DNA from 4 places in the Pseudoclavibacter sp. CFCC 14310 genome. Region 2 is predicted to be linked to each of the others. Evidence: riboswitches for the same ligand, from Rfam matches in the RefSeq annotation. Region 2 holds a riboswitch; each other region holds the start of a gene.
What was found. A riboswitch is a leader RNA that binds a small molecule or an ion and turns the genes downstream of it on or off. The one in region 2 is predicted to bind thiamine pyrophosphate.

Region 1 (2,191 bases), on a different contig from region 2:
GCCCTACGCGTCGAGCCTCTGCGGGGCCTGCTACGAGGTCTGCCCGGTCAAGATCGACATCCCGTCGATCCTCGTCGAACTGCGCGACCAGAAGGTCAACACCGTCGGCTCCGGGCTCGAGAAGCCGATGCTCAAGACCGTGGCGTCGGCCATGAGCTCCGGCAAACGCTGGCATGCGGCGCAGAAGGCGGCCAGCATCGGCGGCCGCATCGTGGCTGGTCCTGACAAGAAGATCACCAAGCTGCCCGGGCTCTTGGGCGGCTGGACGGACGCCCGCGACTTTCCGGCGCCGGCGAAGCACTCGGCCCGCGAGTGGTTCAAGACCACGGATGCCAAACGTGAGCTGGCGGCCGAGCAGGCGCGTTCCAGCGCAGTGCAGGCCGATCTGACGCAGCGCCCGGGCAACCAGGACGCCCAGCGCGACGCCGATTGGGAGCGCAGGCCCATGCCCGCAGGCTTCGGGAGCCCCGCGGCGCCGTCTGAGCAGTCCGAAGAACGAAGCAGCACGCAGGGGAGCACAAAGTGAGCACCGCACGCGAAGACATCCTGGATCGCATCAAAGACGCGCTGCGGATCGCGCCGCCGGTGGTCGAGCCCGTGGTGCGCGACTATGACGCCGAGATCGAGCTGCCCGACGCCGAACGCATCGATCTGCTGATCGATCGGCTCGAAGACTACAAAGCCGAGGTGCGGCGCGCCACGCCGAGCACCATCGGGGCAGAGGTCGCCTCGGCCCTCGCCTCCGTGCAGGCGAGCCGCGTCGGCATCCCCCCGGCACTGGATCGCAGCTGGCTGGGTGACTACGCGGGCGAGGTGCAGGTCGACGACGCTTCGATCCCTGCCGCATCGCTCGACAGCCTCGATGCCATCGTCACCGGAGCGGCCGTGGCCTGCTCGATCAGCGGCACGATCTTTCTGGACGGCAGCGGCACCCAGGGTCGCCGCGCGCTGACGCTGGTGCCCGATGTGCACGTGTGCGTGGTGCAGGATGCAGAGATCGTCGTCGACATGCCGGCGGCGATTCGGCGGCTGGTGCCGGAAAGGCCGATCACGATGATCGCCGGGCCCTCTGCGACCTCGGACATCGAGCTGCAGCGCGTCGAAGGCGTGCACGGCCCGCGCACCCTGATCGTGGTGATCGTCTCGGCCGAATGACTCGCCCAGACTGAGCAGTAGCAGACCCCGGTCGGCCGTGTGCCGACCGGGGTCTGCTACGCTTTCGACGAAGACACGGGGTGCTCCGAGAGCTGGAGCTGAGATGAGACCCGCTGAACCTGATCTCGTTCACACGAGCGGAGGGATGTCACACGATGGAATCGACGCGCGTCGAATCCGACACCGCAGTCGTCGTCAGCGACGTGGTCTACACGCCTGAGGGCGCAGCGGCGCCGGTGCTCGAAGAACTGAGCCTGAGCATCCAGACCGGCGAGCACGTCGCCGTGATCGGTCGTTCCGGCTGCGGCAAGACCACCGCCCTGTCGGTGATCACCGGGCTGCTCACACCAGACGCAGGCACGGTCCGAGTGCTCGATCACTCCGATCCGGCCGAACGAGTGCGCAGCTGCGCACTCATGCCTCAGGGCGACTCCCTGCTGCCGTGGCTCTCTCTGGTCGACAATGTCGCGATGCCGCTGCGCAACCGCGGCGTCTCCAAGTCAGCCGCACGCGAGCAGGTGCGTCCACTGGTCGAGCAGTGGGGGCTCGGCTCGGTCGCGCACCGCCGCCCGCATGAGCTGAGCGGCGGCATGCGACAGCGTGCTGCTCTGCTGCGCGCCCTCGCCGCCGACAAACCCGTCCTGCTCGCCGACGAGCCCCTGGGAGCCCTCGATGCGATCACCCGTGCCGACGGTCAGACCTGGCTGCGCGAGCGGCTGCGCGATCGGCAGACCACGCTCGTGCTGGTCACCCACGACGTCGACGAAGCCCTGCTGCTGGCTGATCGGGTGCTGGTGCTGGCCGGACGGCCTGCGCGTGTGACCGCTGAGAGTCGCGGCTGGTTCGGCGATCCTCGCTCGCGCACCGAGCTGCTCGCAGACGTCGATCTGGCCGCTGCGCGCACCGGTCTGCTGACCGCGCTGTCCGCAGAGGGGGCGATGCGGCGATGAACACGCGCAACGCACAGAGCCGCCTGCACCGGGTGCTGCCGCCGGCCACTGCGGTCGTGATCGTGCTGGCCGTGTGGTGGGGAGCC
Region 2 (2,191 bases):
CGCCGGCGAAGCACTCGGCCCGCGAGTGGTTCAAGACCACGGATGCCAAACGTGAGCTGGCGGCCGAGCAGGCGCGTTCCAGCGCAGTGCAGGCCGATCTGACGCAGCGCCCGGGCAACCAGGACGCCCAGCGCGACGCCGATTGGGAGCGCAGGCCCATGCCCGCAGGCTTCGGGAGCCCCGCGGCGCCGTCTGAGCAGTCCGAAGAACGAAGCAGCACGCAGGGGAGCACAAAGTGAGCACCGCACGCGAAGACATCCTGGATCGCATCAAAGACGCGCTGCGGATCGCGCCGCCGGTGGTCGAGCCCGTGGTGCGCGACTATGACGCCGAGATCGAGCTGCCCGACGCCGAACGCATCGATCTGCTGATCGATCGGCTCGAAGACTACAAAGCCGAGGTGCGGCGCGCCACGCCGAGCACCATCGGGGCAGAGGTCGCCTCGGCCCTCGCCTCCGTGCAGGCGAGCCGCGTCGGCATCCCCCCGGCACTGGATCGCAGCTGGCTGGGTGACTACGCGGGCGAGGTGCAGGTCGACGACGCTTCGATCCCTGCCGCATCGCTCGACAGCCTCGATGCCATCGTCACCGGAGCGGCCGTGGCCTGCTCGATCAGCGGCACGATCTTTCTGGACGGCAGCGGCACCCAGGGTCGCCGCGCGCTGACGCTGGTGCCCGATGTGCACGTGTGCGTGGTGCAGGATGCAGAGATCGTCGTCGACATGCCGGCGGCGATTCGGCGGCTGGTGCCGGAAAGGCCGATCACGATGATCGCCGGGCCCTCTGCGACCTCGGACATCGAGCTGCAGCGCGTCGAAGGCGTGCACGGCCCGCGCACCCTGATCGTGGTGATCGTCTCGGCCGAATGACTCGCCCAGACTGAGCAGTAGCAGACCCCGGTCGGCCGTGTGCCGACCGGGGTCTGCTACGCTTTCGACGAAGACACGGGGTGCTCCGAGAGCTGGAGCTGAGATGAGACCCGCTGAACCTGATCTCGTTCACACGAGCGGAGGGATGTCACACGATGGAATCGACGCGCGTCGAATCCGACACCGCAGTCGTCGTCAGCGACGTGGTCTACACGCCTGAGGGCGCAGCGGCGCCGGTGCTCGAAGAACTGAGCCTGAGCATCCAGACCGGCGAGCACGTCGCCGTGATCGGTCGTTCCGGCTGCGGCAAGACCACCGCCCTGTCGGTGATCACCGGGCTGCTCACACCAGACGCAGGCACGGTCCGAGTGCTCGATCACTCCGATCCGGCCGAACGAGTGCGCAGCTGCGCACTCATGCCTCAGGGCGACTCCCTGCTGCCGTGGCTCTCTCTGGTCGACAATGTCGCGATGCCGCTGCGCAACCGCGGCGTCTCCAAGTCAGCCGCACGCGAGCAGGTGCGTCCACTGGTCGAGCAGTGGGGGCTCGGCTCGGTCGCGCACCGCCGCCCGCATGAGCTGAGCGGCGGCATGCGACAGCGTGCTGCTCTGCTGCGCGCCCTCGCCGCCGACAAACCCGTCCTGCTCGCCGACGAGCCCCTGGGAGCCCTCGATGCGATCACCCGTGCCGACGGTCAGACCTGGCTGCGCGAGCGGCTGCGCGATCGGCAGACCACGCTCGTGCTGGTCACCCACGACGTCGACGAAGCCCTGCTGCTGGCTGATCGGGTGCTGGTGCTGGCCGGACGGCCTGCGCGTGTGACCGCTGAGAGTCGCGGCTGGTTCGGCGATCCTCGCTCGCGCACCGAGCTGCTCGCAGACGTCGATCTGGCCGCTGCGCGCACCGGTCTGCTGACCGCGCTGTCCGCAGAGGGGGCGATGCGGCGATGAACACGCGCAACGCACAGAGCCGCCTGCACCGGGTGCTGCCGCCGGCCACTGCGGTCGTGATCGTGCTGGCCGTGTGGTGGGGAGCCACCACGTGGCTCGGAGTGCCGAAATACCTCGTTCCGGCCCCGCAGGACGTCATCGTGGCGCTCGGCCGCTACTGGGGCACGCTGTGGTCGGCCACTCTCGTGACCGGCAGTGAGACTGTGCTCGGCCTGCTGGTCGGCGTTCTCGCCGCCGGCGTCATCTCGGTCACGGTCTTCGCGGTGAAACCGCTGCGCAGCGCCCTCGAACCCCTGCTGATCGGCACGCAGACAGTGCCGGTCATGGTCTTCGCCCCGATTCTCACGATCGCGCTCGGCTACGGCATCGCATC
Region 3 (2,191 bases), on a different contig from region 2:
ACACTCATCGGGGCTGGCCGGCCAGCGCTCACCGGCTGGTACTCACCAGCCCCCATGCACCAGAGCCCACCAGCCTGCAGGTCACCGCAGCTCGTACGACTGATCGAAGAAGTCGAGCTCAAGCTGCACCGTGCGTCCGAAGAACTCCCGAGCCTCGCAGGCATGAGCCGGGCCGACACGATCGAGTTCGCTGCGCAGAAACTCGACCAGCTGTCTGAACGGCGGGTTGTCGTGCAGCGTGATCCACTCTGCGTGCACGAAGCTTGCGGGTGCCTGCTCGGGTGCGCGCATCGCCCAGCTCAGGTACGACCATTCCGACACCAGCAGCACCGAGAGAATGATGGTGTAGTTCCGGGTGTCGGCGGCATCGCGAAAGACCCGTTTGAATCCGGCAGTGGCAGCCGTGTCCGGAATCTTCGCGCGGTCGGCCTCGCTCACCCCGAACTTCGCGAAGCAGCGCAGAAAGTACGTGCTCTCGTCGCCCGCCACGTCGCCGGCGAATGCTGCGAGCCGCAGTCGAGCATCCAACCTGTCGGCGCTCGCCACAGCCGCCCCGATCAGAGCCAGAAAGCCGTCGAGAAAGCGGTGATCCTGAATCAGATACCGGCACATCACCGAGTCGTCGATCGAACCGTCGAACAGCTCCGAGACGAAGCGGTGCCCGACGACCGCCTGCCAGTTGGCTGCATTGTCGTCGCGCAGCGAGTCGGTGAAGCGTTCGCCGGCGGATGCTCCGCTCGCGCGGGCAGCAGACGTCTCGTTGTGATCGGGCGTGGTGATTGCGTGCATAAGGGACTCCCATTCTTCCTTCGCCGGCATGACCCGGACAGGTTCGACGGTCGCAGGCGTCGGCAGCCCGATCTCAGCCCCGTGACCGGGGCACCCGTGTGGTACTGACGAGCGTAGCAGCAGGCGCAGGGCGCCTCGATTACGCTGGCAGAACACCCCGAGAGAAAGACCGCACATGACAGACACAGACCACACCGACGGGTTCAGCGCGAGCGAGCGTGCGGCGATGCGTCAGCGCGCCGAAGAGCTGCGCTCGATCAGCGGCGTCAAAGGCGCGGCGAAGCGGGCGCGCGAATACGAGGCGTGCGTCGCGGCGATCGAAGCACTCGACGGGCTCGACGCGGTGATCGCGCAGCGTCTGCACGTGATCGTGGCCGACGAGGCTCCGCATCTCGAAGCCAAGACCTGGTACGGGTTCCCGTCGTACGCCAGTGACGGCAAAGTCATCGTGTTCCTGCAGCCGTCGTCCAAGTTCGACACTCGGTATGCGACGCTCGGCTTCAGCGAAGACGCGCAGCTCGACGACGGTGCGATCTGGCCGACCTCGTTCGCCCTTGCGGCCTGGAACGACGCGGTGGATGCTCAGGTGCGTGCGCTGGTGCGTCGCGCTGCGGGAGCATCTGAGTAGACTGTCCGCGTGAACTACCGAGAGATGTATGCACAGCGCGAGGAGGTCGTCGGCGAAGCACTCGCCGACGACGATTAGCGCGGATGCTCCCACCGTGCCTGACATCCGGCCAGGCGCGGCGGTCGAGCGACCCTGATCACTCACTCACCATTTCTCCCGGCGAAGCGGCGTCTCTGCGATGCCGCGCGCCGTGAAAGGCATACTCATGCAGACTCTCACCGAATCCTTCATCCGCTCTTCGTTCGTCAACGCCTCACGGCGAGAGACGAAAGAGCTCACATTTCGCGACGACTTCGCCGCACTCACGGAAGAAGACTGGCAGCAGCTCGACTACCTGGGCTGGCGCGACCCGAAGTATGCGCGACGCGCCTATGTCGTGCTGCCGCGCCTCGACGGCGACCCGGTCGGCGTGCTGCTGACGCGTGCCGCGGCCGCCCCTCGCACACCGACCATGTGCCATTGGTGCCGTGACGTGCGGCTGCCGAACCCGGTCGTGCTCTGGAGCGCGAAGCGCGCCGGGGCCGCGGGGCGCCGTGGCGACACCGTCGGCACCTTGATCTGCGACGACTTTCAGTGCTCGCACAACGTGCGCAACGACCCGCCGGCGTTCTACAAGGGATACGACGTGCTCGCCGCGCGTCAGCAGCGTATCGACGACCTGCGCACACGGGTCGCAGGCTTCGCCGAGTCTCTGCTCGGCGCCGCCTGAGCTCAGCCCAGCGTGGTGACGAACGGAGTGTCTCCCGGGTCTTCGTCTCGGGAGGCACTCGCCGC
Region 4 (2,191 bases), on a different contig from region 2:
CGACCGGGCCAGGGTGCACGATCTCGAGGCCGACTACGTCGAGCTCTGCGGCACGCCGGGCACGGCACAGGGAACCAGTGTGACGGCTCTCGATCTGCAGTCGCTGCTGCAGCGACGAGCCGCCGGCGAGATCGACTTCGATCTCATCGATGTGCGAGAACCGGACGAGTTCGACCTCGTGCACATTCCGGGCGCGCGGCTGCTGCCGTTGGCCCGGCTGCAGCACGAGATCCGTGCCCGGGCCTTCGACGTCCCGGCCGGACGCGAGGTCATTCTGGTCTGTAAGACGGGTGCGCGCTCGACGCAGGCGCTCGAAATGCTGCGTGACTCCGGACGCACCAACGTGCGACAGGTGGTGGGCGGCACGATGGGCTGGGTGCAGACGGTCGATCCCTCGCTGCCGCGCTACTGAACCATCGCTGCGACTGGCTCGGCGTCGAGCCTCAGCGCAGGTCGACGAAGTGATCGACCGGGCCGTGACCCTGCCCGACGTGCAGAGCGTCGGCGCTGCGCAGCGCCCGGGTGAGCCAGGCCTTGACGGTGATCAGCGCGGTGGGCCAGTCGTCGCCTGCGGCGAGGCGAGTCGCCATGGCCGAAGAGAGCGTGCATCCGGTTCCGTGCGTGCAGTCGGTGTCGACGCGCGGAGCGTCGGCTTCGAAGAGCCCGTCGGGCACGGGCGACCCCTCAGGGTCAGACCGGGCGTCGACAAGCGCGTCGTGCACGCGATCGCCGACCAAATGCCCGCCTTTGACGAGCACTACGGTATCGCAGCGTGCGCTGACGAGTCGGGCCTGAGCCACGGCATCCGCCCACGTCTGTGCCTCAGACGCGTCGGCGAGCACCGCGAGCTCTGGAACGTTGGGGGTGATCAGATCGGCACTGCGGCAGAGATCTCGCACGGCCGCCTCGGCCTCTTCGGCGAGCAGGCGGTCGCCGCTGGTGGCCACCATCACCGGGTCGAGCACCACGATCGGCGGCCGCACCTCGTCAAGCCAGGCCTTCACCGTCGTGACGGTGTCGGCGTCGGCGAGCATGCCGATCTTCACGCCGTCGATCTCCACGTCGTCAGACACCGCCTCCAGCTGCTCGCGCAGAAAAGAGACCGGCGGCAGGTGCACCGAGCGCACGCCCCGGGTGTTCTGCGCCACGAGCGCGGTGACGACCGCCATGGCGTAGCCGCCCATCGCCGAGATCGATTTCAGATCGGCCTGCACCCCGGCTCCGCCGGTGGGGTCGGTGCCTGCGATGCTGAGGATGCGCGGCACGCGGATGCTCTTCGGGCGTGATGCGGCATGGTTGACGGTCATTTGGACGATCCCTTCGCTCGTGCTGACGAGAGCAGGTTCGACGGGTCTCTTCTCAGCCCTCGTTCGGGGCACCCCGTGTCACACGCCCAGAGTATACGCCTGCGACCCCGGAGGGTCAGTCTCAGCGAGCGTCGGCGCCGACCCGCGTCTGCACCTCGTGCAGCACCTCGAGCAGGGCCTCGACCGGCTGCGCACCGGAGGCGCCGAAGCGATCGTTGAACAGGAAGAACGGCACTGATGAGATGCCGAGCTCGGCGGCGCGTCGTTCGTCGGCCTGCACCTCGCCCGTATGCGAATGCGTGGTCAGCTCGCGACTGATCGATGCGACATCGAGGCCCTGCTCACCGGCGATCTCCTCGAGCGTCTCGAGACGACCGATGTGGCGACCCTCGCTGAAGTGGGCGTGAAACAGTGCCAGTGCGACTTCGCGTTCCCGGTGGTCGAGACGGGCCGCGTGCAGCAGCTCGTGGGCGAGACCGGTGTTCGACTGCTGCAGCACGTCGAAGTGGAAGTCGAGCCCGGCGTCGGCGGCGGCCACGGTCACTCGGTCGAGCTCGGTTTGGGCCTGAGACACCGTGATGCCCTTGATGTCGGCGAGGTGCTGCGCCGCGCTGCGGGCGTCTGCGTCATCTGCATCGGGGTTGAGTTCATAGCTGCGCAGACCGAGCAGCACACGGTTCTCAGGCCGCTCTTCGCTGAAGCGCTGCACCGCTGCGAGCAGATTGCTCAGCCCGATGTAGCTCCATGGGCAGGCGAGGTCGATCCAGGTCTCGACGCGGAGCGCAGGCGCTCCGTCTGACGACGACTGCTGAGCGGGCGCGGGGGAGTCTGGCATGTTCGGTCTCTCATCCATCTGAAAAGGGTGACTCCATGCTAGCGAGAGC

Region 1: another riboswitch for thiamine pyrophosphate. It lies ahead of F8O06_RS08015 (ABC transporter ATP-binding protein); the one in region 2 lies ahead of F8O06_RS04425 (ABC transporter ATP-binding protein).
Region 3: another riboswitch for thiamine pyrophosphate. It lies ahead of F8O06_RS02470 (TenA family protein); the one in region 2 lies ahead of F8O06_RS04425 (ABC transporter ATP-binding protein).
Region 4: another riboswitch for thiamine pyrophosphate. It lies ahead of thiD (bifunctional hydroxymethylpyrimidine kinase/phosphomethylpyrimidine kinase); the one in region 2 lies ahead of F8O06_RS04425 (ABC transporter ATP-binding protein).

What each region holds. Positions count from the first base shown of each region.
Region 1 covers NZ_WBKC01000003.1:130,122-132,312, reverse strand. The annotation lists gene F8O06_RS08025 (LutB/LldF family L-lactate oxidation iron-sulfur protein) at 1-526, shown strand, start outside; gene F8O06_RS08020 (LutC/YkgG family protein) at 523-1,155, shown strand; TPP riboswitch at 1,222-1,318, shown strand; gene F8O06_RS08015 (ABC transporter ATP-binding protein) at 1,311-2,105, shown strand; gene F8O06_RS08010 (ABC transporter permease) at 2,102-2,191, shown strand, end outside.
Region 2 covers NZ_WBKC01000002.1:149,205-151,395, forward strand. The annotation lists gene F8O06_RS04415 (LutB/LldF family L-lactate oxidation iron-sulfur protein) at 1-239, shown strand, start outside; gene F8O06_RS04420 (LutC/YkgG family protein) at 236-868, shown strand; TPP riboswitch at 935-1,031, shown strand; gene F8O06_RS04425 (ABC transporter ATP-binding protein) at 1,024-1,818, shown strand; gene F8O06_RS04430 (ABC transporter permease) at 1,815-2,191, shown strand, end outside.
Region 3 covers NZ_WBKC01000001.1:567,249-569,439, forward strand. The annotation lists gene F8O06_RS02470 (TenA family protein) at 82-789, opposite strand; TPP riboswitch at 786-897, opposite strand; gene F8O06_RS02475 (hypothetical protein) at 965-1,417, shown strand; gene F8O06_RS02480 (FBP domain-containing protein) at 1,623-2,126, shown strand; gene F8O06_RS02485 (cation:proton antiporter) at 2,129-2,191, opposite strand, start outside.
Region 4 covers NZ_WBKC01000003.1:143,944-146,134, reverse strand. The annotation lists gene moeB (molybdopterin-synthase adenylyltransferase MoeB) at 1-412, shown strand, start outside; gene thiD (bifunctional hydroxymethylpyrimidine kinase/phosphomethylpyrimidine kinase) at 444-1,307, opposite strand; TPP riboswitch at 1,298-1,393, opposite strand; gene F8O06_RS08080 (DsbA family protein) at 1,429-2,142, opposite strand.